DNA from 4 places in the Paenibacillus sp. DP01 genome. Region 1 is predicted to be linked to each of the others. Evidence: riboswitches for the same ligand, from Rfam matches in the RefSeq annotation. Region 1 holds a riboswitch; each other region holds the start of a gene.

Evidence for each region. Region 1 has a riboswitch for cobalamin ahead of ACH59B_RS24685 (ABC transporter substrate-binding protein). Riboswitches for the same ligand answer to the same signal wherever they lie in the genome.
Region 2: linked by a shared signal. The riboswitch ahead of ACH59B_RS06845 (ABC transporter substrate-binding protein) and the one ahead of ACH59B_RS24685 (ABC transporter substrate-binding protein) in region 1 are both predicted to bind cobalamin.
Region 3: linked by a shared signal. The riboswitch ahead of cobJ (precorrin-3B C(17)-methyltransferase) and the one ahead of ACH59B_RS24685 (ABC transporter substrate-binding protein) in region 1 are both predicted to bind cobalamin.
Region 4: linked by a shared signal. The riboswitch ahead of metE (5-methyltetrahydropteroyltriglutamate--homocysteine S-methyltransferase) and the one ahead of ACH59B_RS24685 (ABC transporter substrate-binding protein) in region 1 are both predicted to bind cobalamin.

What each region holds. Positions count from the first base shown of each region.
Region 1 is NZ_CP173059.1:5,594,137-5,602,251, reverse strand. It holds gene ACH59B_RS24700 (xanthine phosphoribosyltransferase) at 1-383, shown strand, start outside; gene ACH59B_RS24695 (nucleobase:cation symporter-2 family protein) at 377-1,684, shown strand; gene ACH59B_RS24690 (hypothetical protein) at 1,937-2,068, shown strand; cobalamin riboswitch at 2,451-2,656, shown strand; gene ACH59B_RS24685 (ABC transporter substrate-binding protein) at 2,872-4,455, shown strand; gene nikB (nickel ABC transporter permease) at 4,471-5,400, shown strand; gene nikC (nickel transporter permease) at 5,415-6,230, shown strand; gene ACH59B_RS24670 (ATP-binding cassette domain-containing protein) at 6,230-7,153, shown strand; gene ACH59B_RS24665 (ABC transporter ATP-binding protein) at 7,150-7,926, shown strand; gene nikA (nickel ABC transporter substrate-binding protein) at 8,069-8,115, shown strand, end outside.
Region 2 is NZ_CP173059.1:1,586,543-1,594,657, reverse strand. It holds gene cobT (nicotinate-nucleotide--dimethylbenzimidazole phosphoribosyltransferase) at 1-955, opposite strand, end outside; gene ACH59B_RS06855 (ABC transporter ATP-binding protein) at 996-1,832, opposite strand; gene ACH59B_RS06850 (iron ABC transporter permease) at 1,829-2,875, opposite strand; gene ACH59B_RS06845 (ABC transporter substrate-binding protein) at 2,872-3,879, opposite strand; cobalamin riboswitch at 4,088-4,304, opposite strand; gene ACH59B_RS06840 (histidine phosphatase family protein) at 4,400-5,152, opposite strand; gene cbiB (adenosylcobinamide-phosphate synthase CbiB) at 5,167-6,138, opposite strand; gene cobD (threonine-phosphate decarboxylase CobD) at 6,128-7,231, opposite strand; gene ACH59B_RS06825 (lipoate--protein ligase) at 7,393-8,115, shown strand, end outside.
Region 3 is NZ_CP173059.1:5,352,304-5,360,418, reverse strand. It holds gene ACH59B_RS23630 (uroporphyrinogen-III synthase) at 1-177, shown strand, start outside; gene ACH59B_RS23625 (TIGR00730 family Rossman fold protein) at 378-932, shown strand; cobalamin riboswitch at 989-1,176, shown strand; gene cobJ (precorrin-3B C(17)-methyltransferase) at 1,485-3,281, shown strand; gene ACH59B_RS23615 (sirohydrochlorin chelatase) at 3,376-4,515, shown strand; gene cobK (precorrin-6A reductase) at 4,512-5,291, shown strand; gene ACH59B_RS23605 (precorrin-8X methylmutase) at 5,457-6,101, shown strand; gene ACH59B_RS23600 (cobalt-precorrin-5B (C(1))-methyltransferase) at 6,176-7,321, shown strand; gene ACH59B_RS23595 (bifunctional cobalt-precorrin-7 (C(5))-methyltransferase/cobalt-precorrin-6B (C(15))-methyltransferase) at 7,314-8,115, shown strand, end outside.
Region 4 is NZ_CP173059.1:5,386,405-5,394,519, forward strand. It holds gene ACH59B_RS23745 (anaerobic ribonucleoside triphosphate reductase) at 1-1,148, shown strand, start outside; gene nrdG (anaerobic ribonucleoside-triphosphate reductase activating protein) at 1,145-1,642, shown strand; cobalamin riboswitch at 1,832-2,028, shown strand; gene metE (5-methyltetrahydropteroyltriglutamate--homocysteine S-methyltransferase) at 2,186-4,504, shown strand; gene ACH59B_RS23760 (DUF6985 domain-containing protein) at 4,592-5,125, opposite strand; gene ACH59B_RS23765 (PadR family transcriptional regulator) at 5,506-5,835, shown strand; gene ACH59B_RS23770 (DUF1700 domain-containing protein) at 5,828-6,379, shown strand; gene ACH59B_RS23775 (DUF4097 family beta strand repeat-containing protein) at 6,384-7,235, shown strand; gene ACH59B_RS23780 (3-ketoacyl-ACP reductase) at 7,353-8,072, shown strand.

The DNA.
Region 1 (8,115 bases):
CGAAGAAAAAGAAGGCGATCACGCTGAATGAACAGGTATACTTCGCAGAGGTTCATTCGTTCACTCGGCAGGAAACCTATCAGGTGAGCATTTCCCAAAAATATCTCGATGCCAGCGACCATGTGCTGATCGTGGATGATTTTTTGGCAACTGGTGCAGCTTTGGTCGGACTTACCGATATTGTGAAGGAAGCAGGAGCAGAGCTGGCCGGAGTTGGCTGCGTAATTGAAAAGAGCTTTCAGGAAGGCCGTGGACTGTTGGAGCAAAGAGGTATTGCCGTACGTTCTCTAGCGCGTATCGCTTCCATGGCACCGGGCGAAGTCCATTTTATAGAGGAAGCTGGCACGGTAATTCCTCCCGTTAAGGAGAATGTGGGATGTTAAGTAAACAAAAATTATTTGCGCTGGGTTTCCAGCATGTCATGGCGATGTACGCCGGAGCCATTGCCGTCCCTCTGATTGTAGGGGGAGCGCTGCACCTGACGCCAGCCCAGATGGCTTATCTAGTGGCTGCTGATCTATTCACTTGCGGGATTGCTACATTATTACAGATTATGGGCACACGTTTTTTCGGAAGTAGACTGCCTGTCATTTTGGGCTGTACGTTTACGGCAGTAGGACCCATTATCGCAATTGCTTCGACATCAAATCTGGCGACAGCGTACGGTGCCATCATTTTGTCCGGTATATTTGTGGTGCTTGCGGCACCGTTGTATGGCAAACTGTTACGCTTTTTCCCAACAGTGGTTACCGGCTCGGTCGTTACGATTATCGGTCTATCCCTTATTCCGGTGGCGATGAACAATGTAGCGGGTGGTCAGGGCAGCGCGGATTTTGGACAGCCGCGTAATTTGCTGCTGGCGCTGGTTACACTACTGGTTATTCTGCTTGTCAATCGAGTAGCCAAGGGCTTTTTACGCTCGATTTCCGTTCTTATTGGTCTGTTCGCAGGTACTGTAGTCGCCTATGCGATGGGAATGGTGCATTTTGCTCCCGTAGCGGATGCTTCGTGGGTGAGTATTGCGCAGCCGTTTTATTTTGGTAAGCCGGAGTTTAGCATTATGGCAGTATGTACGATGATTATCGTCAATATTGTGAGCATGGTCGAGTCTACAGGGGTTTATCTGGCAGTAGGTAAAGCGATTGATCAGAAAGTGGAGCAAAAGCAAATCGTCAATGGACTTCGTTCGGAAGGACTTGCAATTATGTTGGGCGGTATTTTTAATGCGTTCCCTTACACGGCCTTCTCCCAAAATGTAGGTCTGATCTCGCTGACTCGCGTCAAATCCCGTAACGTTATTTTTGCTGCTGGCGGCATTATGGTCGTCCTCGGTTTGCTGCCTAAGCTGGCTGCCTTGACGACAGTGATTCCTAACGCTGTGCTGGGCGGGGCGATGATCGTCATGTTTGGCTCGGTTGCTGCATCAGGCATGTCTATTTTGTCAGAAGTGGATCTGCGGAAAGAAAGCAATCTGCTGATTGCAGCATGCAGTATTGCCGTGGGCCTAGGCTCAGCTGTTCTGCCGCAAATGTTCGACCAACTGCCGAGCTTTGCCAAAATGCTGCTGCAAAACGGCATCGTATCTGGCTCGATTACGGCAATTGTCTTGAACATTGTTTTGGCAAGAAAACAGGGTGAATCGGTCAAAGGCGTTAATGTCTCAGAAGTTCCACAGAAGGTTTGATGAATAGGAAATAAACAAAAACAGCCGGAGAGAGGGCGTAGCCTCTTTTCCGGCTGTTTGGGATGGGGTTATCCAGAACTAGTTATTTATTAAGCAGCATGAAATTATTGATAAAACCCTCTTTCTGTATGAAGATCGGGGTTTGGATTTTCGAGTGGTAGGAAGAGGCATGGTATAATCTACCTTAAGGACTTTGGATAGTGGTGGATGTTTTCGGACCACGGCGCAGCTTCCCGAAAGGGGGTGAAGCCGATGGTCAACCTTGTGTCGTGCTATGATGTGCTGCGTTGGATGGTTACGTTACTAAGCCTGGTGTTTAGTATTCGTAAGCTTTATCGCTGGCTGCGTCGGAAATTTCGGAACAAGCGAAAACCCACCGCGTAATTAGGTTGGCCCCTAACGGTGGGTTTCGTTCGCAATAACATTCAGTTATGCAGCGCGCCGTGGTGGTGATCCACAGCCTTTCAAGTCCTAAGAGTCTTTGCCGTTGGAGCGGCGAAGGCTCTTTTTAGTATACGGATACGGTGGTTATCTCTATACCTAATTTTAACACGTGAATTGTGTGCACGCAACGTTAAGACATACCTTCAATTGCGCGCAAGCAATGAATAGCCTTGGCCTTGATTCACACTATATCATTCAAATTTAAATTATTACGCAACATTTGTTGACAAGCCAGTAGCAACAAAATAAGATAATCCTAAATCGTAATAAAAAGGAATAAAGGAAGAAAACAGGTGTGAGCCGGACAACTCTATATACGAAGTTTCGTAGAGACGATGTAGATAGTTGTTGAGCGTGTTCACTTAAAAGGGAAGTTCGGTAGATTCCGACACGGACCCGCCACTGTATACAGGCATCAGCAGGGTACTGCTGGAGCTTTCAGAACAAGCCACTGGAACTGTGAGGAACCGGGAAGGCCTGAAAGATACGCTTGGAGTCAGGAGACCTGCCTGTTTTGACATCACTGTCAGACCCACGGGATGCTGGGGAGGTGGTTAGGCGTGCTGCATACGGAATGTCTGAAACCGATCTGATCCCTTCTATGTTCTTGGAGCTGGCTTTGAGGTGAGTTTTGACATTTTATAATGAAAGCATTTCTGACTGCTGATCAAGTGGTCGGGAATGCTTTTTCGCGTTTTGCGTTAGGTTTATACGATTTTACAAGATAGAGGGGGAAATGTGGGATGATAGGCAATCGTAATAGGCGTTCATGGTTCATATGTACAGGATTGCTGCTGCTGATGGCAGTTATGACTCTTTCGGGATGTGGCGCAGCCACGAAGACGGAGGATAGCTCGGGCAAGGGTGAGAACACGTCTGCACAACAGACTCGAGCAGATAAAAAGCTGGTGATGGCGTATACGTGGAAACCGTCCGGCGTCGATCCGCATGGAGATAATAGCTGGGACGTGATGCGTTCCGGTGCCGGTGAGACACTCATTCGTTTGAATGAAAAACTGGAACCTGTAGCTTGGCTAGCCAAGGAATGGAAGCATGATAGTCCTAATGTGTGGTCGTTCAGCGTGCAGGATAAGGTCACGTTTCATAATGGAAAGAGCATGGATGCAGTAAGTGTAAAAGCATCTTTGCTGCGCTCAATCGAAAAAAGCCATCTGGCGAAGGATTTACTGGATGTGAAGTCCATTGATGTAACTGGTCCGCTGACGCTGAAAATTACGACAAACCAGTCGAATGCAGCGCTGGTATCCAATTTGGCTGATCCGTCAACGATTGTACTGGATGTGGCATCCATGAAAGATGAGCAAAGCTACCCTGCGATGACAGGTGCCTTTAAAATCAAAGCCTTCAACAAGGATCAATCCTTGGTCGTCGAGCGTTATGACGGATACTGGGGCGAAAAGGCGCGATTGGCCGAAGCGACGATGAAATTCATTACGGACGGTAATTCGCGCCTGATGGCGTTGCAATCTGGTGAGGTGGATGTAGCGACGGATATTCCGGTAGATAACGCAGAGGTATTAAAAAAGAACGACAAGCTACAAGTGCTGTCGGCTCCATCCTTGCGCACCCATATGATTGTGTACAACATGGAATCACCTGTGTTCAAGGATGCAACCAACCGTAAGGTGGTGGACAGTCTGATTCCGCGCGCATCCATTGTGAGCGCCGTCATGAGAGGCTTCGGTACGGAAGCAAGCAGCCCGTTTCCGAGCATTCTTCCCTTCGGTAAGATTGAGCGCAAAGCATTGGACGGAACGGCGGAGCAGTTGTTGACGAAGGATGGCTGGCAGAAGGATGCCCAAGGTACGTGGACCAAGCAGGGCAAGCCATTCGAGGTTACGCTGCTGACCTTCCCACAGCGTCCGGAGCTATCCGTCATGGCTGAGGTGATTCAGAGCCAATTGCTGAATGAGGGAATCCAGGTCAAGATTCGCAAGGTGGAAAATATCGACGAGGCATTGACCAAAAATGATTGGGATTTTGCTATGTACAGCATGCTCACGGCCCATACAGGGGAGCCGCAGTATTTTATGGACATGTTCTACTCTTCTACAAGTGAAGCGAATGTAAGCCGTTATGCTTCCAAACCGCTGGAGAATATTCTTCACAGCCTGAAGTTGGCGAAGGATACCGCACAGCGTAATACGGTAACACTGCAAGCGCTGGATATCATCAATACAGATTTACCGCAGTCGTTCATTGTGCACCCTGACAATGTGTTTGGTGTGAAAAAAGGAGTAAAGGGCTTTACACCTCATCCGATCGAGTATTACTACATTACAGCGCAATCTGATATTGCGGAATAACGAGCAACGTATCCTATGATTCGTTTTATATTGGAACGTGTGGCGCAGCTGCCCATCATTGTATTCGTTGTATCTACGCTGACTTTTGTACTGATGAGGCTGGCTCCTGGTGACCCTGCTCTCATTTTGCTCACCGCGCATAATGTTCCTGCTTCTGGGGAGGCGCTAACCGCGCTGCGAAACGAACTGGGCTTGAATGAGCCGCTTCATATTCAATATGTGAACTGGCTGAGGGATGTGTTCACAGGACATTGGGGAACCTCGTATGTGTCCAAGGAGCCGGTGCTAAACGAACTATGGAGCAGACTGCCCGCTACGGTGGAGCTAGCTTTGGCGGGCTTTGCCGTCATGACGGTGCTTACGCTTGGGATGGGACTGGCTGCCTCGCTAAAAGTCAGCGGTCCACTAGATCGTCTGGGCAGGCTGTTCGCTTTGCTGGGATCGTCAATCCCTTCTTTTTGGCTTGGTTTTCTGCTGATCTATCTATTTTCCGTTCGCTTGGGCTGGCTACCATCCATGGGAAGGGAGGACTGGACACATTTAGTACTCCCAGCGCTGACGCTTGGTGCAGGATTGGGAACGGTGCAAGCCCGTGTATTGCGTGCTCAAATGCTGGAGCTGAGTGACCGGAATTTTGTGAAGGCAGCGAGGGCTCGCGGTTTTTCACGTATGCATATTCTCTTTTTTGAGATATTTAAACATGCCGTTCTGCCTATGATCACGCTGTTAGGTACGAATCTATCATTTATGCTGGCAGGTAACGTCATCGTAGAAACCATTTTTTCATGGCCAGGGTTAGGAAAGTATTTTATAGATGCAATTACGCAGCGTGATTACCCGGTGATTCAGGGATATGTTATGTTTGCCGCGTTTTTAATTGTAGGTGTTCAGTGTTTGGTGGATGTGGTCCAGACGGTGATAGATCCAAGGCTGCGTTTGCGTTAAGGGGGGAGCTGAAAATGAAAAAGATACGACTTTCCTTTAGAGGAAGCTTGCTGGCAGGGGGCGCACTGTTTGGCCTGATCGTGCTGCTTGGGTTGCTGGCTCCATGGGCAGCTCCTCATGATCCTCTGCATGTGGACCTTCTGAACCGTTTGGCACCACCCAGCCGAAAATATCCTTTCGGTACGGATCATCTGGGTCGGGATGTGCTGTCACGGCTCATTTATGGAATTCGGACAAGCGTGTTAATCGCTTGTGCGATTACGGTAGCTACGCTGTGTATTAGTCTGCCCACAGGCTTGCTCATTGGTTATGTGCGAGGACGTGTGGATCAGCTGATTATGCGGGGAATCGATGGCGTACTGGCTTTTCCCGATATTATTTTAACGGTGGCGATTGTGGGTATTTTGGGGCCGGGTTTCGTTAACATGACCTTAGCGATTATTGCGGTACGGTGGGCGGGCTATGTCCGCTATATCCGTAGTTTGGTTCAAAAAGCCTGCCAGGAGGACTATGTACGGTATGCCCGTTTGTCCGGCAATTCGCACATGCGCATACTAAGGCGTTATGTATTGCCACAAGTATGGCCGCAATTATTGGTATATGCGGTATGGGATATTGGACACGTGGTGTTAATGATCGCTGGACTCTCCTTTCTTGGACTGGGTGTACAGCCGCCCAAGCCAGAGTGGGGCGTGATGCTGCATGATGCAACCTCGTATTTTCAGGTGGCTCCGCATGTTATGATCTTTCCAGGTTTGGCGATTATGCTGTTTGTGCTTGCCTGCCAGCTTCTGGGTGATCATTTTTCAGAAAAGGGGGCGGCGAAATAGTGGGAAAACGACCAGTCATAGGGTGGAGGGATACGATAGAACGAGCTTACGTACAAAAACCGTTGTTACACGTGGAACATTTGGAGATTAGTCGTACAGGTGCAGGAGCAAGCGGAAGCGGGAACGGGAGCAATCCGCTACTGCGAGATGTGAACTTTTCCGTCTACCCAGGGGAAATTGTGGCTCTGACTGGACCAAGTGGATGTGGCAAGAGCCTGACCGCACACGCAATCGCGGGTATGCTGGACCCAGGTGTTGGTGTTACGCAAGGGTGCATCTACTATAACGGGGAAGACATTATCCCGTTCCATGAACAGCGCTGGCAAAGACTGCGCCGTGAGGATATTGCCCTGCTCATTCAACAATCGCTGAGCGGGCTGAACCCGATCCGTACCGTCCGCGCCCAGCTGACGGATACGCTTAGACTGCATAGGCGGCGCCAAATGCACGTCCAGAAGGAGCAGGGCCAGGCTGATCTTGCCCCGTCCCACACTGCATCACAGCAGACCCATCGACGACAGGGCGTAATGTCACGGATGCGACAGATGCTGAACCGTGCCACGGAGCTGGCTGGAGGCCGCACTACTCCAGGGCAGGAAGCTTATTTGTGTTCTCTGCTCCGCAAGGTCGGTTTTGCCGATCCTGAGTATATTCTGTCATCATATCCTTTTGAACTAAGCGGAGGTATGTGCCAAAGGGTGCTGCTGGCTGCAATGTTAAGCTCCGGCCCGCGCCTCTTTATTGCCGACGAGCCCACTACAGCGCTGGATGTGATCAACCGCGACAAGGTTCTGTCATTGCTTTTACAGTTGAGAGAGGATTTCGAGCTCACTATTTTGTTAATTTCACATGATCGTCAGGGTATGAGTCGCGTAGCAGATCGAGTATTGGAGATGACCCCGGAAGGGAGGATGCAACCGTGATATTGGAATTGAAGAACGTCACCAAAGCTTATCCTGTCCGCAGACGGAGAAAAGGCTGGTTCAATACGAAACACAGTGAGCAGGCTATAAAGAAAGTGAGCTTGGAATTACGACAGGGAGAATGCCTTGGACTGGTTGGAGAAAGCGGAAGTGGCAAAAGTACGCTGGCACAGTGTATCCTGGGGCTAGAGTCGTTGACCTCGGGGGAAATCTGGCTGAATCAGCAGCCCATACATACCGGAAGGATGAAAGATATTCATCTGTACAAACGAATCCAGTTAGTCGCGCAGGACTCGGCCTCCTCACTGCATCCCCGTATGACCATTCGAGATATTCTGATGGAGCCGATCTGCAACTATTTTCCTGAGCGAAAAGTAAGGGCACTGGATATCTGCCTTTCCTTACTGGAATCGGTAGGGTTAGAGGCTGACAGTCTGAAAAAATACCCTGCGCAGCTAAGCGGTGGACAAAAACAGCGGGTGTGCATTGCTCGGGCGTTGGCCGTTGAACCAGAAATCATCCTGTTCGATGAATCCGTCGCCAATCTGGATACGACAACCCAGTCCTCCGTGCTGAACATGCTCAAAAGAATGCAGCTCGAACGTCAGTTGTCCTATCTTTTCATCACCCATGATCTTCAATCCACCCGTACGTTCTGTGATCGTGTTGCCGTCATGGTTCAGGGAGAGATCGTGGAAATATTTGAGGATTGGGATGAAGAGCTAGTGAAGCATGAATACACGCGTACTCTATTTCAAACGTTGGCGGATTAATCCATAAATTTAATATTATACAAATTCAAAATAAATAAGAGCTTTGCTTGTCGAATATTGTTGACAAAATATAATGTGGTACCTATTCTAAATATGATTATGATAATCATTATCACATATATAGAAAAGGGGAAATACATTGATGTCCGTTCGACACCGCAAGACTGCCACCTTTATGTTGGTGACGCT
Region 2 (8,115 bases), 1.8 Mb from region 1:
CCTCACCGAGCCGCATGTCCAGATGGAGCATGGGCTCTAGCTTGAGCTGGCGAAGCACCGCCGCGTGTCCACGCTCGTCCGAGGCGTGCGAAGCAAGCATGTACGCCGCGCTCGCAGGCGCAAGCGCGCGTGCAGCAAGGGCTGCCGCGCCGGAAATAAAGCCGTCCAGCACCACTGGACAGCAATGCGCGGCTGCGCCGAGGATGACGCCTGCCAGAGCGGCAATCTCCAGACCGCCGACCTTGGTCAGCACGTCCAGTGCGTCATTGGCATCCGGCTGATTCACATCCAATGCGCGGCAGACAACGGCTATTTTACGGGTAAGCCCCGCCACATCTACACCCGTTCCCCGACCCACGATCACTTCCGGCTCAAGTCCGGTGAGCGCACATACAACCGCAGCGCTGGCTGTCGTATTCCCGATGCCTAGCTCTCCGGTAACGAATAGCCGTGTGCCACCTTTAACCGCTTCTGCTACGGCTTCAGCTCCGGCCAAAACCGCTTGTTCCGCTTCCGTACGCAGCATGGCTGGCCCTTTAGCCATATTCGAAGTGCCCATACGCACCTTACGATTCACCAAATCCGGGTGAGCAACGTCCGCATTCACGCCAACATCTATTACCTGGACATCAGCGCCTGCATGACGTGCCAGCACATTAATTGCTGCGCCGCCTGACAGCATGTTATACAGCATTTGCTGCGTAACCTCAGCTGGAAAGGCGCTAACTCCCTCTTCACACACCCCATGATCCGCAGCCATGACCATCACCGTTTTACGATCAAATTCAGGCTTGTCCACGCCAGTAATTCCTGCTAGCTGGATGGCCAAGCTCTCCAGCTTTCCAAGACTTCCAGGTGGCTTTGTTAATTGGTCCAAATGTGCTGACGCTGCCGAAGCCGCCACTCCATCCGGCTGGGCTATGCTATCGATCAGCTGACGCAGCTTGTCGTTCATACCTTCCACTCCCTGCTCTTTTTAGTATGTTCCCAATCTCCTATTGATCTGCTGTAGACGCAGCGCTTCTGCGCAGCAAGAGCTGCGGCACACCGCTATCGGGATGCGGAAGCATCACAGGCTCCACACCATATACACGCCGAATCCGGTCCTCTGTTAGCAAATCCGATGAACTACCCAATCCTTCAACCATTCCATCCTTAAGTACAAGCAAATTATCGCAAAATTGTGCCGCCAAATTAAGATCATGCAGGACAGCAATGATCGTCACGCCCGTTTCTTGGCGCCATTCTGCCAACAACTCCATAAATTCAAGCTGATAGCGCAAATCCAGATAGGTCGTAGGTTCGTCCAGCAGCAATATCTGTGGTTCCTGCACCATCACCTTTGCCAAAGCTACACGCTGTCGCTGCCCTCCACTCAAGCGGTCCAATGTTCTGTCGGCCAGTGAAGTTAGACTCAATCGCTCTAGGACCCGATCCGTAATCGCCTCCACATCAACTCCCTTTTCCCTGCCTAGCCAGTCCTGATGAGGAAACCGCCCCATTTCTATAACTTCCCTGACCGTGTATCTCACTGGAGGAATGCCCTCCTGCTGGAGTACGGCTACAAGTCGGGAAAGCTCTTTTCTGCTGTAGCTACCGACCTTTTTGCCATAGATATGAACACTTCCAGAAGTCGGCTGATCTACGCCAGAAAGCAGATGCAGCAACGTCGATTTACCACTCCCATTCGGACCAATGATCCCCCACCAAGCTCCTTCGTCTACGTTCCAGCTAATATTCTTCAACACATGGAACTCTCCATAAGCACGGGTAAGACCTGCTACCTCTAGCGCCCGATCATCCACCTTCTGTGTTTCACTTTGTTCGGTCACAACAGATCCCCCCTGCGCAGCTTCTTGTTCCGGTACAGGAGATACGCGAAGAACGGCGCCCCAACAAAGGCCGTCATAACGCCCAGAGGAATTTCCGTTGGGGCCAACAACGTGCGAGCCGCCGTATCTGCCCAAGCCATAAAAATAGCTCCACCCAGTGCAGATAACGGAACAATCATCCGGTAATCGGGACCTGTCACCAGACGAATGATATGTGGTACAACGAGTCCGACAAAGCCAATGACTCCGCATACTGAGACAGCGGCAGCTGTCAGCAAGGTAGATATGATCAGGACAGATAGCTTCGTCGCATCTACATGAACCCCCATATGAGCCGCTTGACGTTCACCCAAAGCCAGAATATTCAGCACCCGTGCCCGGTTCCATAGAAACACCAGCCCAACGATCACGTAAGGTAAAAGAATTCCCGTATATGACCAACCTCGCAGACTAAGACTTCCCAACGTCCAGTACAATATTTCATTGACTGTTTCCTTCGACATGGCTGCCAGAAAAGAAACAATGGCTCCCCCAAAAAATTGCATCACCACACCTGATAAAATGAGGCTTTGGGTCGGAATTTTCCCACCTTCACGCGCCAACGTCAACACCATCCACAGCGTCAGCATGCCGGTTATAAATGCGACTAGCGGAAGGGTCCATATACCCACAAATGAAAATTGAAGCCCCCAATAAATCAGCACTGCCGCTCCTACCGAAGCTCCCGAGGATACCCCAAGGGTATAGGGATCAGCCAAGGGATTACGCAACACACCCTGAAATCCAGCTCCCGCCAGCGCCAGCGCTGCTCCGACCAACATTCCCAGTAACACTCTTGGCAGTCTGACCTTCAAAATAATCTGCTCTGCAGATGTATTCCAATCCGGTGTAAACGTATCATCTAACCACGGTAGGTGGTTGATCAAAATACCTGTGATCTGGCTGACCGGAAGACTGACCGAGCCGATGCCAAGACAGAGCAGCAGCGTCAGCAGCAGCAAGACAAGACCAGTCCCCCCAAAACCGATCAGTCTACGGTTCATTTGAAAATTTCAGGGTACACGCCCTTGGCTACTTCCTTGAGTCCTTCTGTTACGCGTGGACCTGGACGGCTAATCAAATTATCATCCACGGCAAATACACGATTGTTACGAACAGCCGATATTTGATCCCATCCACTACGAGCTTTTATGATATCGCCGAGGGACTGGCCTGTTTTGTCATCCTTCACACTTTTGCTGTATAAAATCACGTCAGGGTTGGCAGCTATAATATTTTCCTCACTGATTTGGTACCAGCCCTTCTGCGTGGCACCCACGTTTTCGCCGCCCGCCAATGTGATCAGTTCGTCCATAAACTCGCCTTTACCCACTGTCCAGCCTGGTGAAAATTCGACGTATACCCGTAGCTTCTGCCCTTTGCCGATATTTTTAACTCCTTCTTTCACTTCCGCTACATCTGCTCTCATCTTGTCGGTCACCGCTCTCGCTTCTTTCTGATGATCGGTGATTTTCCCATACAATTCGATGTTAGCTGTGACATCTTCAACGGTTTTCGGTTCCGTTTTAAAAATCATAATTCCCATGTCACGCAGCTTAGTCGTAGCCTGTTCACTAAGTGAAATTCCTGCAAAAACAACTTCCGGGTTCGCAGCAATGATCGCCTCTTCGTTCGGTTTCATAATACCGCCCACTTTAGGCTTTTTCGTAGCTGCCTCTGGGTAATCAGAGTAGTCGGATACACCAACAATTTCCTTATCCAATCCGATAGCGAACAGCGCTTCAGTTTCTGCCGGGGAGACGGAAACAATCTTGTCCGGTGCCTTTTTAAATGTAAATTCCTGTCCTGTTGCATCCTTAACCGTTAGCGGGTAAACCGTTTTGCCCGGAGGCTCTTGTGCGGTTACGGTCTGTCCCGGCTGCTGTGAAGAAGCTTGGCCCTCTTTATTTTCTACATTTTTTCCATTCGCGCCACATGCACTCAGCACAACTGCCAATATCAGCGCCAATAGACCTGTTGTCCATACCTTTATTTTTTTGCCTGCCATGATTTGCACCCCTTCATACAAAAATCGTTAAGAGCGTTACTTGAACATCATCCGATATTTTCCTCATTCCAGCCTTCTTTTCCTATCAAAAACCCCCGCATCCTCATATCAGGATACAGGGGTCACGTTAGCACAGATCGTGCGCAGGCGGGCAGCTTCTTTCCGCATGGACAGTCACTGCGAACACGTCATCCTTTCCTCGAAGGATTATGGTGACAGGCGGACGGGCAGGTATCCTGACTTATGGAAGAGGCATGCCCTGATATTCTTTCACATGCTTGGCGGCACATGTAACAGGGCTAATGAGCATGTTTCCATTTACAGTGGCGGGACCGCGTCGGACTCACACCGACTTCCCTTTTAACAGCGCAATGAAGAAAAGCAAGTTCCCTCACACGGCGCCGACCTCGTCTGCTGGATATTTGATGTAGTGTAGTCAAGCCGTTCTTTTACTTGATGATTATAGGTTAAAAAGAGTTAGCTTACAACCCAAACAGCTGCTTGATTCGCCACAACTACCCTAGTGAAAAAGCAATTTTGCTATACAATTGTGCAGTCCTGCCAGCCTTAACTGAAGCCTAATCGCTTCTCCCGGTTTTGGATTCAGACTCCAAAAATCATGACCTGGTATCAGCATACAAACCAATTGGCGAATTACTCCACCATGCGTGACAACCAAAACAGAGGGCGGTGCAGCATTCGACTCTATTGGCTGAACCTTCAAAGCAATGCGCCACGCAAACAGAGAGTCAAGGAATTCACGCAGACGATTCACAAAATGGACCCAGGACTCTCCTCCAGGCGGGGTGATTCGTTGCGGCTCATCAATCCAAGCGCGATACAACGCCACATCCTTAAGCATGTCATACGTTTTTCCATCCCACTCGCCAAAGTGAAGTTCTCGCAGACGTGGTTCCATCATGGGAGGCATAGCAGATAGGAAACGTTCAGACGTCTTTGCTGACTCCGGCAAAATGATCTGCAAGGTCTGGCGACATCGCATCAAGTCACTGCAATAGATTTGAGCAAAGGACTGGCCCTGTAATTTTTCCCGTAAAGGCTTTAATTCCTGCTCTGCTCCAGACAGCAAACTCAAATCGGCATGTCCCAGATATCGACGTTCCTTATTCCATAAGGTTGTGCCATGACGAACTAGCACGAGCTCCATGTCCCACTGCAGATCTTCTTTAGCATCATTCGGCTCACTATCCTGTTGTGGGTTCGGACTTAGTCCACATTCTCGCACTCTTTTCCCTTCTGTATTTTGTTTCAAAATAATGTCACTCCTCACCGCATCCATCCCAAGGCAAAACACCCCGCAGCTCCCAACAAACACAACCCTACAAACATAGTGGATACGGCGAACATCAGCCGGATGGTATGCCGGATATCCTTCGACTCCAGTGGTCGTATCTCTTCGCCCATATATGCTCGAAACGAGCGTATGCCATGATACACGTTATAGCCACCAAGACGAATCCCCAAGGCACCTGCCACCGCTGATTCGGGAAATCCGCTGTTTGGACTGGGGTGCAGACGCGCATCCTGCTTGACTGTGCGCCAGCTTCTTGCAGCATCCAGCCGATACAACCACGCCGCTATCACAAGCATAACTGCTGTCAGGCGAGCCGGAATGTAGTTAGCTACATCATCCAGACGTGCCGAGGCCCAGCCTAAATGCAGATACTTTTCATTTTTGTAGCCAACCATCGAATCAAGCGTATTTACAGCTCGATATGCCAGTGCCAAGGGAGCTCCCCCGATCAGGGCATAAAAAAGCGGGGAAATAATGGCGTCCACGATATTTTCAGCGACTGTTTCGACGGTACCGCGTACAATTTCAGGCTCGTCAAGCTGCTGCGTATCCCTCCCAACAATCATGCCTAGCTCCCGACGTGCCACAGTCAGGTCATTCGCCTGCAACGCTCGGTATACGGCCATCCCTGCGTCCTTTAGTCCTTTGGAAGCAATTGTGGTTGCAACCAGAACAATTTCTACGACGACAGACAACCATGGGTGAATCCAGGCAAGCACACGCAATAGCCCCCAAGCAAGCCCAAAGGAGCCTCCTGCCACAATGAGTGGAAGCAGTATACCCGCACGTTTCAATCCCCGGTCACTGCGGACCTTACGACGAATCGCTTTTTCCAATGCTGAAATGGCATGTCCCATCCCAATGACTGGATGTGGCAACCATCTCGGATCGCCGATTAGCCTGTCCAGCAAATAGGCTGCCATTATGATCAAGCTAACTATCACGCCCCTGCTCCTCCTCCAGCACTTCACTGAGTGCGGACAGCAGCATATTATTGGCTTCGGCGTCCTTGACTGCAATTCGAAAATGGCTCGCCGACAGCCCCGGATACATGGCACAGCTACGTATAAGAATCCCACGTTGTCCAAGCGCCTGCTGAATAGCCGATGAACTCCACGTTCCCGGCGCCCTTGCTAGCACATAATTGGCTTCGCCGGGAACGACACCGCAGCCCCATTCCGCTAAGGCAGTCAGCAAGCGACTGCGCTCCGTCGCAATTAGTTCCTGTGTGCGGCGCTCATAAGCTTGCCCACTTCTCAGACACGCCTCTCCAGCCAGCAACGCCAATCCATTAACACTCCAGGTCACCTGTTTGGCCGTCATTTGCCGGATATAGTCCGGATGAGCAATCGCATAGCCCAATCGCAAGCCAGGAATGGCATAAAATTTGGTCATCGATCGGATCAAAATCACATGAGGATAGCGATCCAGCACAGGCAATAATGAGACTTGCCGTTCCAGTGGGATAAAATCAATAAAGGCCTCATCCACCACCAGCACGGTACCCGTTCTGCCAGCCGCCTCTGCCAGTTCATATAGCTCCTGCTCACCATATTGCACACCGTTCGGATTATTCGGTTGCCCAAGGAACAATACATCTACCTGCTCCATGAGCTGAAGGATGTCCTCCACGTCTGCCTTCCATTGAAGCGAAGCCTTCCCGTATACCCGGTGGATCTCGGCTCCAAATTTGCCAGCCAGCTCGGCATATTCCGAAAAACACGGCTCCACTGTGCCCACACGCTTGGGAGCCAGGCCCAATAGCAGCAGCGCCATGCTTTCAGCAGCGCCGTTACCGATGCTCAGCGACTCCGGTGGAACGTGCAGCCGCCGTGCCAGCATATTTTTAAAGTGGCGATGCCCAGGGTCAGGATAGCGAATCACCGTGTCCAATGAGCTTTGCAGTGCCTCAAGCACCTCCGGTGGCGGACCAAGCGGATTAATATTTGCACTAAAATCCACAAAATCCGCCGCAGCTCCGCCAAATGTCGCGGCAGCTGTTTCCCTGTCCCCGCCATGACCGTAAACCTCTATCATTGCCTCATATCCTTTCCGCCCGTTTTCAATCATTTAGCTCCATTATGAGGCTGCTTTTTGCGTCCCGTCAATGCAAATGAGCTTTTGTACATGGCTCACTTGGGTTACAATAGGGGGAGGCACACATAAAATACACAGTTTGTATATACGGAGGAATGGACATGCTGTTCATCGACAACCAGGGCATACACGATCCAGCCATTAATCTTGCTATTGAGGAATACGCACTCAAGCATCTACCGCTGGACGACAGCTATCTGCTGTTTTACATTAATCAGCCTTCTATTATTATAGGCAAGCATCAAAACACCGTTGAAGAAATCAATGCTGAGTTTGTGAGAGACAACAATATTCAAGTCGTTCGTCGCCTGTCCGGCGGCGGAGCTGTATATCATGATCTCGGTAACTTAAATTTCAGCTTCATTACCAAGGATAACGGGGAGTCCTTTCATAATTTCCTCAAATTTACGCAACCTGTGATTGACGCCCTCCGCCAAATGGGAGTAGAAGCCGAAATGACAGGACGCAACGATCTGCAAGTCGGAGAACGTAAAATTTCAGGAAATGCTCAATTTGCCACACGTGGACGTATGTTCAGCCATGGTACATTGATGTTCAACCTGAATCTGGACAATGTGGCTGCATCGCTGCACGCCAATCCCGAAAAATTTAAATCCAAAAGCACAAAATCCGTCCGTAGCCGCGTGGCTAACATCAGCGAACTGATGGACCGTGAGATGACCATAGAACAATTTCGCGAGGAACTGCTGCGGTCCATCTTTGGCTCAGAATTGGATCAGGTGCCTCAATATAAGCTCACCGATGCGGATTGGGCTAAAATCCATGAAATTTCCAAAGAACGCTATCAATCGTGGGATTGGAAC
Region 3 (8,115 bases), 240 kb from region 1:
GCTGTATCGGTAGGCAAGGTGACTGCACAATCCATTTTGGAAGAAGGGATTGAACGAGTCGTATTTCCAACTGAAGAGCGCATGGGTGCGATGATGGTGGAGTTGGGCAAATATTTCGAACATAGCGATTCGGTGCATGGCTGTGGTCTGAAGAGCGTGAACGGTCATTTGAAATGAGCTAGAACTGATAAATGCAGTAAGCTAAAAATGAACTTATATTTACTAATACAGAGTAAAATAGAGATAAGGGCCTACGAGGTCTTTATCTTTTTTTGTTGGACATGCATCGACAAAGTTTTTTGTTATAGCGAAAATATTTATCTAATATAATGAATAAGTTTCGATGCATGATATTGAGGACAGGAGCTGAGACGTTTATGAATTCTATTTGTGTATTTGCAGGGTCCAGACCTGGACATTCATCGGTATATGTTGAGGCGGCAGGCAAGCTGGGTGAAGCTATGGCTCGCCAGCATATCCGTTTAATTTATGGTGGCTCCAGCAGAGGGCTGATGGGTAAGGTGGCGGATGGACTGTTGGCGGGTGACGGTCAGGTCACCGGCATTATGCCCACCCTGTTATTCGATGCAGAGATCATTCATCGGGGAGTTACCGAGTTTATTGAGGTAGCAAGCATGCATGAACGTAAAGCGGCGATGAGCGAGATGGCCGATGCGTTTATAGCCCTTCCGGGAGGCTTGGGAACCTTTGAGGAGCTGTTCGAGGTATTGTGCTGGGCGCAAATCGGTATACATCGCAAGCCCATTGGGCTGCTGAATGTGAATGGATATTTTGACCCGTTGGTAGAAATGGTACGTCATAGCGTGCAGGAAGGGTTTACCGGAGCTGATCATCCAGCGCTACTGAGTATATCTGCGGACCCGGATGAACTGCTGCATATGTTGAAAAATAAAGCAGAGAACTTGAAATAAAGCTTTTTTCGTGCTTGCACAACTGATTGAGGCAAGGTTATGATAAGACCCATAATCAAATAGCGGACAGACAAGGTGCCTTTGCGGTTGAGCAAAGGGTAACAGGGAATCGGGTGCAAGTCCCGAGCGGTCCCGCCACTGTAAGGAAGAGGGTTCTTTTAAATGGTCACTCGTACAAAACGGGGAAGACGAGAGAATCCGTTGATGCCAAGCCAGGAGACCTACCTTGATCTGTATGCACCGTTAACCTTCGCGGAGAGGATGGGTGTACGAAATCAGGAAATCAGGCACACGTTGCTTTTTCCATGTTGGTTACAGGTTTGCGTGGATATGAACGTGCAGCAGCGTTTGAAGCGTAAACAAAACAGATGGAAAACAACGGCAGATAGGAGGAAGACAAGAACTGTCTTCTTACGCTGTTTCGTCTGGTAAGAGAGATACGTACATAGGAACCCCATCCGGGCAGGATGGGGTTTTTTTGAGTTAAAGGATGCCACAAATTATTGAAATAGATAGTATAGCTGCCCTGAAAAGGATGATAGGAGGAGCACGATGAGCCCATTAGGAAAATTGCTGGTGATTGGATTTGGACCAGGAGATATGGAACATATCACAAAACGGGCGTTGGATGCGCTGGCCGAAAGTGAGGTCATTATCGGCTACAATACCTATGTTGATTTGATTCGTCCGTTGTTGAACGGACAGGAGATTGTACGCACAGGGATGACAGAAGAAGTGAGCCGTGCGCAGGAGGCGGTTCGCCAAGCAGAGATGGGTAAGAAGGTAGCCGTCATTTCTAGTGGAGATGCTGGGGTCTATGGCATGGCAGGGCTGGTGTACGAAGTGCTGATGCAAAAAGGCTGGCGTCGCGAGGACGGGGTTGAGGTAGAAGTTGTGCCGGGGATCTCGGCTATTCAATCCTGTGCTTCGTTGTTGGGAGCGCCGGTTATGCATGATGCTTGCACAATCAGTCTGAGTGATCATCTGACCCCGTGGGAAACGATCGTGAAGCGTGTAGAAGCTGCGGCTTCGGCTGATTTTGTGATTGCCTTATACAATCCGCGCAGTGGTCGACGTACCCGCCAGATTGTGGAGACGCAGTCCATTTTGCTCCGTTACCGTGATCCGCAAACTCCAGTTGGACTGGTGAAGAGTGCTTATCGTGAACGTCAGCAGGTTATTGTAACGACGCTGGAAGATATGCTTAACCATGATATCGGGATGCTGACGACCGTAATCATCGGCAATTCCTCGACGACAGTGTATGACGGGTTAATCGTGACTCCGCGCGGCTATCAGCGCAAATACACGCTGGACGCGACCGAGCAAGTGCTCAAACCGCATCAGCGGCTTCGCACGGAAGCGGAGCCGTGGTCGCTGGGCGCGCAAGAGGATCGCGCGCTGGATACACCGCAGGGAGGTGGAGCTCTGACTGCGTCTCCCGAGCCTTCCGCGAGCAGCGCTGCGGTTGCCACGCAGGCACGCCCGCAAGCGATGGCTACCGTGCAGGCTGCGCCCGCGAAGCCAACCGGAGCGGCTCCAGCATCGCTGGCAGCAGAGGCACTAAGCCGCCTAGCTGTCGGCGGCAAGCTGCCGGGCGAAGCCAATGCTCGCTGGAGCGGGCAAGCGCCTGCCGCCCAGAGCGCCGTCGGAACAGCAACGGTGGCTACGACTGGGAAGGCGTCAGGCGGCTTTGGCAAGCCTGCGCTGTTTGAGGTGGGGGTTTCCCCTGGCGTGGGAAACAAGAAGTTCACTGCTCGGCAGATGGCATTGCTCGCCGAGGTAGCGGGTGATGATGGCGAGCTGGAATACACGCCAGATCATCAGATCGTGCTGCGCGTGCCGTGCGCAGACCCCGAGGAACTGGTCGGACGGCTTCGGGATGAACGATTCATTGTCATGCCGATCGGCGATGTGTTTAAGGTGAAGGCCTGCGACTTCTGCAATATGGAGAAAGATGATGCGGTGCCTGTGGCTGAGCATCTACAGGTTGTACTTGGCGGATTACAGGCACCCAAGGAAACGAGTATTGCTTTGAATGGATGCGGCATGGCTTGCTATGGAGCGGTGCTGGAGGATATCGGCATCGTCTATCGCAAGGGAGGATACGATCTTTTCCTTGGTGGCAAAAAATTTGGCCGAAATGCTCATGCCGCTCAGCCCGTAGCGGAAGGAATTGCGGGTGATCAGATTACGGATATCGTGGAGAACATTATTGCTGAATATAAGGAAAAAGGGCATCCGAACGAGCGTTTTCATAAATTCTTCAAACGTGTAGGCATCGTTGCGGGTTTCCGGCATGAAGATGCACCAGCAACAGTAGAAGTAAACGCGGTTTGTGGTGATTAAGTGGGTTGGTAGGCTTGATGAACAGGATACAAGCATATATATAAAATAGGGCGTCATGTAGGCTATCCCTATCAATGAGGAGGAAAACACAGCAGTGGATGCAATATTGTTGGTTGGACATGGAAGTCGGGACCCAGAGGGTAATCAGGAACTACTGGAATTTGCGCAAGCGGTGGCAGATCGGGCGCCAGGTACGTGTGTAGAAACCTGTTTTCTAGAGTTGGCACGCCCAAGTATTGCCGAAGGAGTACAGGCGTGTGTGGACAAAGGGGCGACACGTGTCGTTTTTATTCCGATTATTTTGTTCGCAGCAGTGCATGCCAAAATTGATATTCCGAAGGCAATCGACCGGGCAAAGGCAAAATACCCGCAGGTGGAATTTGTATACGGACGTCCGATTGGCGTCCACGAAAAAATCGTTAGTATATTGCTGGACCGCTTGAAGGAGGCTCGTCCAGTCGCAGTTCCAGCGGGAATGAATAGCGCTGTCGAGACATCTGCCCAGGTATCTGACGAAGAAACAGCGGTACTTGTATTAGGACGCGGAAGCAGCGATCCAGACGCGAACAGTGACTTTTTCAAAATCACTCGTATGCTGTGGGAGAAGCTTTCTTATACGTGGGTAGAAAGCAGCTTTATCGGTGTGACGCAGCCTTCTTTTCCCGATGGCCTAGAGCGTTGTGTGCGATTGGGGGCCAAAAAGATTATCGTGCTTCCGTATTTTCTATTCACGGGTGTGCTGATTAAGCGCATTGGAGAAATGACTCAGGAATTCGCCGAGGCTCACCCGGCATTACAAGTGGAAATGGGCGGATATTTTGGCTTCCATCCTCAATTAGTTGAGCTGGTGCTGGAGCGAGCTAACGAAGGTTTGTTCGGCAAGGTTACGGCTAATTGCGATAACTGCCAGTTCCGTCTGGAAGCGCAGGAGCATCACCATCATCACCACGATCATGATCACGACCACCATCACGACCATGATCACGACCATGACCACGATCACCATCACGACCATGATCACGACCATGACCACGATCACCATCACGACCATGATCATGACCATCACCACCATCATGCACATGAGCATGATCACCATCACGAGCACCATACACACAGCCACGCTCACGATCATGAGCATGTCCATGCTCACAGCCATGACGACCATGATCACCATCACGATCATTCACATGCGCCGTCTGTAGTGAATGTAACCGGGCAGGTGAATGGCTCATGATTTTTATGCTATGCGGAACGAGCGATGCAAGGGAATTGGCGCTGCAAATCCGTGACACCGGCTTTAACGTATTAACTTCGGTCGTAACCGAAAGCGCGGCGGCCAGCTTGTCCGAAGCAGGGCTGGACGTACGTACAGGCCGAATGACAGCCAATGAAATGGGTGCAATGATTCGGGAGAAGGGGATACAGGCCGTTGTTGATGCCAGTCATCCTTTTGCAGAAGAAGCACATGCGAATGCGATGACAGCTGCTCGCGAGTCTGGAGTTCCTTATATTCGCTACGAGCGGACGGGACTGGTGTATGACAATCATCCATTGCTCCATATTGTGTCTTCTTATGAAGAGGCCGCATTAATTGCTAAGCAACTCAAAGGCTCTGTCATGCTTACGACGGGCAGTAAGACGCTCGGCACATTCACCAAGCATCTACTCGGAGACCCGGAGATTCGTCTGGTTGCACGTATGTTGCCGCGCCTCGACAATATGGAGAAATGCGGCGAACTGGGGATGGAGCAAAAAAATATTATTGCCATGCAGGGGCCCTTTTCCCGTGAGATGAACGAAGCATTGTACAAGCACTTTGGTACAACCGTGATGGTCACCAAGGAAAGCGGACGCACGGGAGCAGTGGATGAGAAGGTTCAATCTGCTCTGGATCTGGGTATTCACGTCATTTTGATTTCCAGACCGGAAGTAGAGTTTGGTACGGTATTTGATCATTTCGACGGAGTAATTGATACATTGCGCACTGCAACAGGGAAGATTTCCATTTGAGTTGGTTCAAGTCCCTACGGGTTCAGTTAATCCATAACGACTGCTGGCATGTATCTAAAATATAGTCATCTTAAAATGCGTGTTTTAATAGAAATATCTGTTGTTTTAATACACGAGCAGTTATTTTTCCTAAACTAATTTTCCATAAGGGAGTGGGTCGATACCATGGACTTTAAAACAGACTTTAAACCGCTAACGGTACAGCCGCAGGAGATTGAGGGTAAAAGCTTCGCAATGATTACAGAAGAATTGGGAGAGCATCCATTTACAGCTGAACAATATCCTGTCGTACAGCGTGTCATTCATGCATCTGCTGATTTTGAGTTGGGCCGCAGCATGGTATTTCATCCAAAAGCCATTGAAGCCGGAATTGCAGCTATTCGCGCAGGACAGCCGGTGGTGGCAGATGTGCAGATGATTCAGGCGGGGTTGAGCAAGGATCGCATCCGTCAATTTGGCGGGGATGTTCATGTGTACATATCTGACCCGGACGTGATGGAAGAAGCCAAAAGGCTGAACACGACACGTGCCATTATTTCGATGCGCAAAGCGATTCAGGCGGGCGAAGGTGGAATCTATGCGATTGGTAATGCGCCGACAGCGTTGCTGGAGCTGATTCGTCTGGTGAAAGAAGGAGCGGCTAAGCCTGGACTAGTGATTGGTATGCCCGTAGGTTTTGTATCGGCGGCAGAATCCAAGGACGAGCTACGCAAGCTGGATATTCCGTTCATTACGAATATTGGACGCAAGGGCGGCAGCACGATTGTCGTAGCAGCATTGAATGCAATCTCCTTAATGGCTGTCCGCTAGATGCGGTTGTCCGTTTGCTGTATCATGAAATGAATTAGAGCATGATCAGCAGAAGAGGTTAAGGAGGAATTGGCATGGAAAAGGAAGCGGCGTCCGCCGACAGGCCCAAACGGATGAAAAGTGGTGAAGCTCCCGCGCCGGACAAGCCGATGCGGTCAGGCTTTACGACGGGGGCCTGTGCGGCTGCAGTAGCCAAAGGAGCGGTACAACTGCTCATTACGGGCATAGCGCCGAAGGAAGCGGTGATATCGCTGCCCGCGGGCTTCGATCATGCATTTGAACTGATCGAGCCTGTGTTGGATGCGGACGAAGCTTCCTGCACGACGATCAAGGACGGAGGCGATGACCCGGATGCCACGCATCAGGCGAGAATTAGCGCCTCTGTTAGCTGGCGCGAGGAGCCGGGCATTGAGCTGGACGGCGGCATCGGCGTCGGGCGGGTAACGAAGCCCGGTCTGCCTGTGCCTGTCGGGCAAGCCGCGATCAATCCGGTGCCGCGCCGGATGATTACGGAGGCCGTATCTGGCGTGCTTGAGGAGCACGGATCGGCCAAGGGTGTCCGTGTCGTTATCAGTGTGCCGGACGGCGAGGAAATCGCCAAGAAAACGCTGAACGGGCGACTTGGCATTCTTGGCGGTATTTCCATACTGGGCACACGCGGTGTAGTCGTTCCGTTCTCCACGTCTGCTTATAAAGCCAGCGTGGTGCAGGCTATATCGGTCGCACAAGCGATGAACTGCGAGGAAATTGTCCTGACCACAGGCGGCAGCAGTGAAAAATATGCAATGCAAATGTATGATCAGCTGACGGAAGAAGCCTTTATTCAGATGGGCGGCTTTGTCGGCTTTGCAGTCAAGCATGGCAAACGATTGGGAATGAAGAAGATTATTCTCGTCGGTATGCCCGGCAAGCTGTCGAAGGTTGCTCAGGGCGTCATGATGGTTCATTCCAAGAGCGCTCCGGTGGATTTTGGATTTTTGGCCCAGGTTGCGCGTGAGGCAGGTGTGGATGAGTCGCTTGCAACAGCAGTAGCTGAGGCGAATACAGCTACGCAGGTGGCGGATATGATGACCGAAGCGAATGCGCTGAGCTTTTTTGAAAAGTTATGTACCTATGGGTGTCAGCATTGTCTGGAGCATGCAGGTGGTGGAATCACCGTGGAAATGGTACTGGTAACGCTGAAAGGGAACGTGCTGGGGAGGGCGAGAGTCGGTGAGTAGAGTAATTCGTGTCATTGGTATCGGTGAAAATGGAGCGGCAGGTCTGTCGCAGGAGACGCTGGAACAAATCGAGCGTGCCGACTTGCTGGTTGGTGGTGAGCGCCAGCTAGCCTTTTTCGAGGCAGCCGCAGGAGAAAAACGAACATTAAAGAGCGGCTTATCCGCCGTGGTGGAAGAATTGGGACGGTTGCGTGAGCACAAGGATATTGTCGTGCTTGCGTCAGGCGATCCGCTTTTTTTTGGAATTGCAGGCTATTTGTCTGCCAAGCTGGGGGCTGAGCACCTGGATATTTTACCCCATCTCAGCTCGGTTCAACTGGCATTTGCGCGTCTTGGTGAAAGCTGGCAGGATGCGGTGCTGGAAAGTGTACATGGTCGTCCGATGACCGGACTGGCGCAGCGGATCGATGGACAGAACAAGATCGCGCTGCTGACGGATGACCGCAATCATCCCGCCGCGGTTGCCGCTTATCTGTTGCATTTTGGCATGACGGAATATGATGCCTTTGTCGGCGAGCATTTGGGAGGACCAGATGAGACGTATCGGCATTATACGCTGGAAGAGATGGCGCAGGGAACCTTCCAACCCTTGAACGTGGTTGTTTTGCGCCGCCGTAAGGGAGAAGACGTGCCAGCAATTCGCCGGGGATTTGGCTTCGAGGATGCGGAATTTCACCAGCGCAAGCCGGAAAAAGGGCTGATCACGAAGCGTGAAGTGCGCGTATTTAGCTTGTCCGAGCTGCGATTGACCGAGCGAAGCATCGTATGGGACATCGGCGCAGGCTCCGGTTCTG
Region 4 (8,115 bases), 210 kb from region 1:
AAAAAGGAGTCAACCAGGCAGAGGGCGATATCAACTACGATTTGTTCATAAAAGCGGTAGAATGCTCCAGCAAGCGGATGTATCCCAACTTTGTGAATGTGGATGCTACCTTCAATCTGCCTTATTACCGCGCAGATGACCCGGATACCATCATTGCCACGATGGGCTGCCGTACCCGTACCATTTCTGACCGTTTCGGCAGAAACCGCCAGAGCGGCAAGGGTAATCTCTCATTTAATACTATTAATCTGGTACGGCTCGGGATTGAATATGGTATTTGCACAGGCAAGCGTCTGACACCTGACCGTGACCGCTTTGACGCGAGACTGGAAGAGGTTATGCGAATTGCAGTAGACGGTCTAATCCATCGCTATCATATCCAGACCAGCCAGCCAGCCAAAGCCTCGGACTTTATGATGCGCGAAGGGGTATGGGAAGGCGGAAAAGAACTGGCACCTGATGAGAAGGTGGGAAGCGTCCTAAAGCACGGTACGCTTTCGATCGGATTTATCGGGCTGGCTGAGTGTATGAAAGCATTATACGGAAAACACCACGGAGAGGATGATTTTGTATACCGTGAAGCACAGCGAATCATCACCTCCATGCGCGTGTATTGTGATCGAATGAGTGAACATCACAATCTAAATATTACACTGTTCGCGACACCTGCCGAAGGGCTGTCGGGCAAGTTCACATTGCTGGATCAACGTGACTTCGGAGTTATTCCTGAAGTAAATGACCGGGAATATTACACGAATTCCTTTCATATTCCGGTGTATTACAAGCTCCCGGCTGCTCGTAAAATCAGCTTGGAGGCTCCGTTCCATAATCTATGTAATGCGGGTGCAATTTCATACATCGAGCTGGACGGTAATGCGCGGAATAACCCGGAGGCGTTTCTTAAAATTGTTCAATACGCGCTGCATCAGAACATTGGCTACTTCTCCATCAACCATCCGGTGGATCGTTGTACGGAATGCGGCTATGAAGGGATTATCGGGACAAGCTGTCCTCAATGCGGCACGGATGAGGAACACACGCACTTTCAGCGTTTACGTCGGGTAACCGGATATCTGACAGGTGATTATACCGTTCGTTTTAATGCTGCCAAGCAAGCCGAAGTTCGCGACCGGGTGAAGCATAAGTGAATTTGTGCGGCTATATTCCGGAATCTCTGAATGAAGGATACGGCCTGCGCACCGTCGTATTCATTAGCGGTTGCCGCCATGCCTGTCCCGGCTGCTTTAATCCAGCTTCGTGGAACTTTCGCGCAGGGGAGCCATTCACGCCCGAGCGTCAACAGGAGGTCATCCGTGATATCATGGATAATCCGCTGTTGGACGGATTGACTCTCTGCGGGGGAGACCCTTTTTTCTCAGCAGCAGAATGCTCGCAATTTGTACGTGACTTCCGTGCGGCTTGTCCCGACCGAACCGTCTGGGCCTACACAGGCTTTGTTTACGAAGATCTGCTCATGGATCAGGAGCGACAGGAGCTGGCGCTATTGTGTGACGTGATTGTAGATGGCCGTTTTGTTGAACAGCAAAAAGATCTGACCCTCCCCTTTCGGGGCAGCCGTAATCAGCGCCTGGTAGATGTGAAAGCCAGTACTCAAGCAGGTTACACCGTTTCATTAGCTTAAAGGCGATGTTCTACTTAGCAAGATGCTATACCAAAGACAAGTTCCCCACGATGGGTTGGGCTTGTCTTTTTTGCATATAACTAACAGATTGCACCCCAGTTTCTATTACTGTTTCTATTGCACATCCTGTGAGTTTCACTTATGATGGTGAACAAGTATACGAGTGCATAATTATTCGTCATACCTTAATCGCATAGTTTGGAAATAGGTGTCTGTTCTATTCAGATCAGACTTAAAAGGGAAGCCGGTGCAAATCCGGGACGGTCCCGCCACTGTAAACGGGGAATGTTCAGCTGCTCATACACCCACTGGTCCACAGACCGGGAAGGGATGCTGAACGTCATGATCCGTAAGTCAGGAGACCTGCCTATTTTAACAACATCGCAGTACCTACGGAAGATAGGGAGGTGTTAAGAGCAGTCGCCGTATTTTTGAATTTTAATCGCGGAGGCATTCTTTCCCCTACTTATTTTTAGCCTTGGGGACAGAATGCCTTTTTTGGTACGTAAAAATAAACTGGCTACCACTTAGGAGGAAACCTACATGTCCATTAACGAACGATCTACATTGTCCGGTTTGACTAGCAGTAATCTGGGATATCCGCGTATCGGCGGGAACCGGGAATGGAAGAAAGCACTGGAGCGCTTCTGGCAGGGTAGTATTAACGAAAGTGAACTGCATAGTGAGATGAAAAGATTGCGTCTGGAGCATCTGAGCAAGCAACGTGACAAAGGGATTGATCGCATTCCTGTCGGAGACTTTTCCTATTACGATCATGTGCTGGATACATCTGTGATGTTCGGTCTCGTACCCGAACGGTTCAACTATCGTCCTACAGGTCCGGTTCCTCTGTCTGTGTATTTCGGGATGGCACGTGGGCAGAAGGGAGCTACCGCCAGCGAAATGACCAAATGGATGAATACCAATTACCACTACATCGTTCCCGAATTGGAAAATGCGGCTCCAGTGCTCACTGAAAATAAGCCCTTACTCGCTTATCGTGAAGCAAAGCAGGAGCTAGGTATTGACGGTAAACCGGTTCTCATCGGTCCCTACTCATTTGTTGTTTTATCCAAAGGCTATGATCGTAAGGATCTGGCCTCTATTATACGAACCTTCCTGCCTTTATACGCCCGAGTCCTGTCCGAACTAGCAGCAGAAGGCGTACAATGGGTCCAAATCGATGAACCTGTCCTGACCACCTCATTCCCAGTAGAGGATCTGGATATTATTCAGGAGGTCTATGAAGCTTTGACCCAAGCTGCTCCCTCCTTAAACATCATGCTGCAAACCTACTTTGGTAGCCTAGATCATTATGAGCGTCTGACTGAACTTCCAGTCCAGGGACTGGGTCTTGATTTTGTCTATGATGATGGCGAAAATCTCCAGCATATATCGCGACATGGCTTCCCCAAAGGGAAAACGCTGGGTGCTGGTGTCATTGATGGGCGCAATATATGGCGCAGCGACCTGAATGCCATGGCTGCGCTGTTGGGCCAGTTAGCAGAACAAATCAATGCAGAACAGCTTATCGTGCAGCCATCGTGCAGTCTGCTGCATGTGCCGGTCAGTCTGGAAGCAGAGCACAAGCTGGACCGAGAGCTGGTGCATGCCCTAGCCTTTGCCGATGAAAAGCTGGATGAAATCGCAGTCTTGACGGCTGCACTTGGTAAGCATGATCCATCCGCACTTGCCAAGCTTGAGCAAAGTGCGGAAGCGGTAGCCCGCTTCAACAGCTCAGCGGCAAGGGTACAGACAGCTGCCGATTTGGCCAACCTGTTGGCAAAGGAGCCACTATCACGCAGCGTTCCTTTCGCCGAGCGCCGTATAATTCAGCAAAATAGGCTGAAGTTGCCCCCACTGCCTACGACGACCATCGGCAGCTTCCCGCAAACTGCTGAGGTTCGCAAGGCCCGTCTGCACTATCGCAAAGGAGAATGGTCTGCCGAGCAATATCGGACATTCATCCAGCAGCAGATCAAGGAATGGATTGATATTCAAGAGGACATTGGCATAGATGTGCTTGTACATGGGGAGTTTGAACGGACCGACATGGTGGAGTTTTTTGGCGAAAAGCTGAAAGGCTTTGCTTTTACACAAAACGGATGGGTGCAATCCTACGGTTCCCGCTGTGTTAAACCGCCGATTATTTACGGAGATGTGTCGTTCGATCAACCAATGACTGTGGAAGAGGCGGCATTTGCCCAATCGTTAACCTCCAAACCAGTTAAAGGAATGCTTACAGGCCCTGTGACCATTTTGAACTGGTCCTTTGAACGCAATGATATTCCACGCAGGCAAGTTGCTTTGCAATTAGCTCTGGCATTACGGGCAGAGGTAGAGGCACTCGAACAAGCGGGTATTAGCATGATTCAGGTGGATGAACCCGCAATTCGCGAAGGGCTCCCGTTGAAAAAAGAACAACAGCAGGCCTATCTGGATTGGGCGGTTCAAGCCTTCCTTGTGACCACGGCCACTGTTGAACCTGCGACCCAAATCCATACACACATGTGCTATTCCGAATTCCAAGATATGATCCAGTCCATTTCAGACATGGATGCCGACGTGATTTCTATTGAAACCTCTCGTAGTCATGGTGAACTGATTGTTAGCTTTGAGGATCAGGTGTACGACAAAGGCATCGGTCTGGGCGTGTACGATATCCACAGCCCGCGCATTCCTGATGAATCAGAAATGCTAAGCATGATTCAGCGTGCCTTGCGCGTACTGCCAGCAGATTTGTTCTGGGTTAATCCAGACTGTGGGCTGAAAACCCGCACCAAGGAGGAATCTGTCGCCGCGTTGCGGCAAATGGTACAGGCGGCTCAAGCAGCCCGAGCCGTGCTGTCTGTATCCAACTAATATTTTTATCGTATCCAATCACGTTGTTATATCCATCATATCCTATTCCCTTTTCGGTCTTTCTATTAGAGACCGGAAGGGAGTTATTTATTCCAAGTCATATAATGTATATAAACCTTGAATATGCTCGATTTTTAGCTGCTTCAGATGTACGCCTAAGCCATGCTCTCGATCCCAGGAACAATTAAAATTCAAATATAGTTCATCCTTTTCCGATGAGTCGGAAATCAGTATAGATATAAGCTGCATTCGATCCAGCAATTGCTCTGGTCGCTCCACATAAGGCGCATATTCATTAGGGTCCTCTCCCCATAAGCTGTATGCCTTCCGATACTTTTCCACGATGTCTACATAATGATGGTATATGGACTCCAATACTTGAGGATGGATCGCTGACGAACATGCCATATACTTCTCCCATGTCTTTCTCTGAGGTTCCGTAGGTTCTTCTATAGCCTGTGCCTGTTCTTCAGAGTCGGCTCCCACGATAAATTCGACTTCTACCTCCGACGGATGCCCGCAAAAATCAAGATGTACCACACCACGCAGTACAACCTCCTCCGACACATCCCAAGTCTCATCATCCTGTTCCAATTCCCTATACCAGTGCTTCCAGTCCATCCTTTATCCACCTCTTTATAATAGGTAATCTTTAGCTCTATTGAACACTTTACAATCTATCATTTTAATGAATGAAATTAAAGTAACATTCTGTGGGTGTTTCCAGCCAGAAATCGAGGAATTTCCAAATAAAACTACTTTATTCTACAAGATTTGCTATTCGTGTAAGCCTTCAAGAAAGAAAACCGGCCCATTTTGACCCGAAGATTTTATTATTAAAAATTTAGTACCTTGCATTAATCAGTACATGATGTTAAATTATACCTGACTACTGATTTATAATTAGTACCCGTGACAAATTATGCACAAACACACGTTTCTTCCCCTTATTCCGAACGACACCTATGAATTATGATTACATCAGGAAGGGAGCATCGCTCGTGAATGTGAACATCCAATTCAAAAAAGGGGTACTGGAACTATGCGTTCTAGTTCTAATTGGACGTAGAGACCGCTATGGCTACGAATTGGCTCAAGCCGTCTCCCGTCATATCGAAGTAGCAGAGGGAGCCCTATATCCACTGCTTCGCCGTCTGGTATCCGAGGGATACTGCACGACGTATTTACAGGAATCGACCGAGGGCCCGCCCCGTAAATATTACCGGCTGACCGATACCGGCAGCCATTATACAAGATTACTTACACGGGAATGGAATGATTTTGTCCATCATGTCGCAAGCCTACTGAAGGAAGGAGATCCTGATGAATAGAAAACAGTTTCTTACAGAGGTGGAGCAGCGCCTATCTCCTCTCCCTGCAGAGGTACGCCATGAGTTGCTTAGTGATTTGAGCCAGCATTTTGACTACGGCTTGGCCAATGGAAAAAGCGAAACTGAAATTGCCCATGAGTTGGGGAACCCAGAGGATATTGCCCGAGAAGCATTGGATGTTCCCAATGTAGGCTGGAACGCTTCCCCTCCACTTCGCCAAGGAAGCTTCGCACGCAATCTTTTTACTTTCTTAGGGCTGCTGTTTCTCAACTTGTTGATCTCCATCCCGATTCTAGCTACCCTATGGGCGGTATGGGCTTCATTAACCGCAGTGGCGGTCAGTTTCGTTGCAGCCCCTCTACTCGCCGTCACTGATTATGCGCTCAACAGCACCTTTTACCCGACCAAATTCTTCTTCTCCATCACGTTAACAGGTATGGGGCTATTGCTGCTGCCTGGGGTACGTTATCTCCTACTCCTTATGGTAAAGGGCACAGTGCGATACTGGAAATGGAATCAGACTACCCTGAGGGGAGCTTACTAACAACATGAATAAAATGTGGTTTATTGCAGCTGGATTGTGCATTGTCATCGGTGTAGCCGGAATGGTGGTCTACGGTGCTCCATGGAATCAACAAGTAATGAAAGAAACAACAGCTATAAATAAAAAATGGACATTCACACGTGGTCAGCTTCAAAACCTGAAAGTGGACAGTTCTGATGATGTTTCTATTTTGTTCACTCCTGGCTCTGGCGACCAAGGTACGATACGCATCAGCGGAGAAGTTCAGACAAAAGTAGCCGACCAGATTCATAATGCCCGAATTGAGAACGGTAAGCTTACCATTCAATCGAAGCCGGCCCCTTCCTTGTCATTCCTTTCGTTTACCCCTGATTTGGATCAAACGATTACTGTAGAGATGCCTGCTGGGGAAACACTAGCTGATCTGCAGGTAGATACACATTCAGGAAATGTAAAACTTCAAGATGCCTCCGTGGAGAATACTTCTATTACTGCTACCTCAGGCACTGCCGAGATTACAAACCTCCGAAGTACCCACCTGATCGCAAATCTAACATCCGGTAACTTTATAGCCAATCAGCTTACAGCAGATATGGAGCTAAAGCTTACTTCAGGAGATGTCACCATCCGCGATTATAGCGGTAACGGCCTTCTATCCCTAACCTCAGGGGAATCTAATATTACGCAACGCACCGTATCCAACTTGGAAGTGAATTCTGATTCCGGTGATGTAAATATTAAGCAGGCTCTCGATTTTAAAGGTGTCTATAATGTCCACTCTGACTCTGGAAGCATAAACACTCCCGAATCTGTTCCCGGCGCCGCGAGCGTGATCAAGGTCGAAACCACTTCAGGGGATATTGATATTTCCAAATAGGAGGCTACTACATAATGTCTCATCAGGCGAAGTTTGGTTCAAGGGGTTTAACCTAGTATAATGTAACCATGTGCTCAGATGCACAACCACGTTATATAGTGATAAGGAGGAGACTGGATGGAACTTAAAAACAAAACAGCCATTATTACAGGAGCCAGCAAAGGAATTGGTAAGGCAATTGCCGAGACCTTGGCCAAGGAAGGCGTTAATCTGGGGTTAATCTCACGCACATTGACCGACCTACAAAAGCTGCAGGATTCACTGGGGAGTACATACGGTGTGAAAGTGGTGAGTGCTGTTGCAGATATATCGGATCGTACACAGGCCGCTGCTGCTGTAGCTTCACTGGAGCATGAGCTGGGTGCCGTCGATATTTTGATCAACAATGCAGGCATCGCCACCTTCGGCACAGTCGCAGATATGGACCCCGAAGAGTGGGAACGTATTATTCGCGTAAACCTGATGGGAACCTATTATGTTACACACGCCGCTCTTCCAAGCATGCTGGCGCAACAGAGCGGAAATATTATTAACATTTCCTCCACAGCAGGGGAACGAGGTTTTGCAACAGGCTCGGCATATTGCGCATCCAAATTTGCTTTGATGGGCTTCACGGAAGCACTGATGCAGGAAGTTCGCAAATCCAATATTCGGGTAACCGCGCTGACTCCAAGCACGGTCAATACAGAATTGGCGGTAAATGCGGGATTGAATATTGGTGACGAGGACCGCATGCTTCAGCCGCAGGATTTGGCCGATCTGACATTAGCTGCATTGAAGCTGCCGCCACGGGTTCAATTAAAAGTAGCTGGCATTTGGACAACCAACCCACAGTAATTCGACATGACATCTTAGATTCATTGGCTGCACCAAGCTCCGG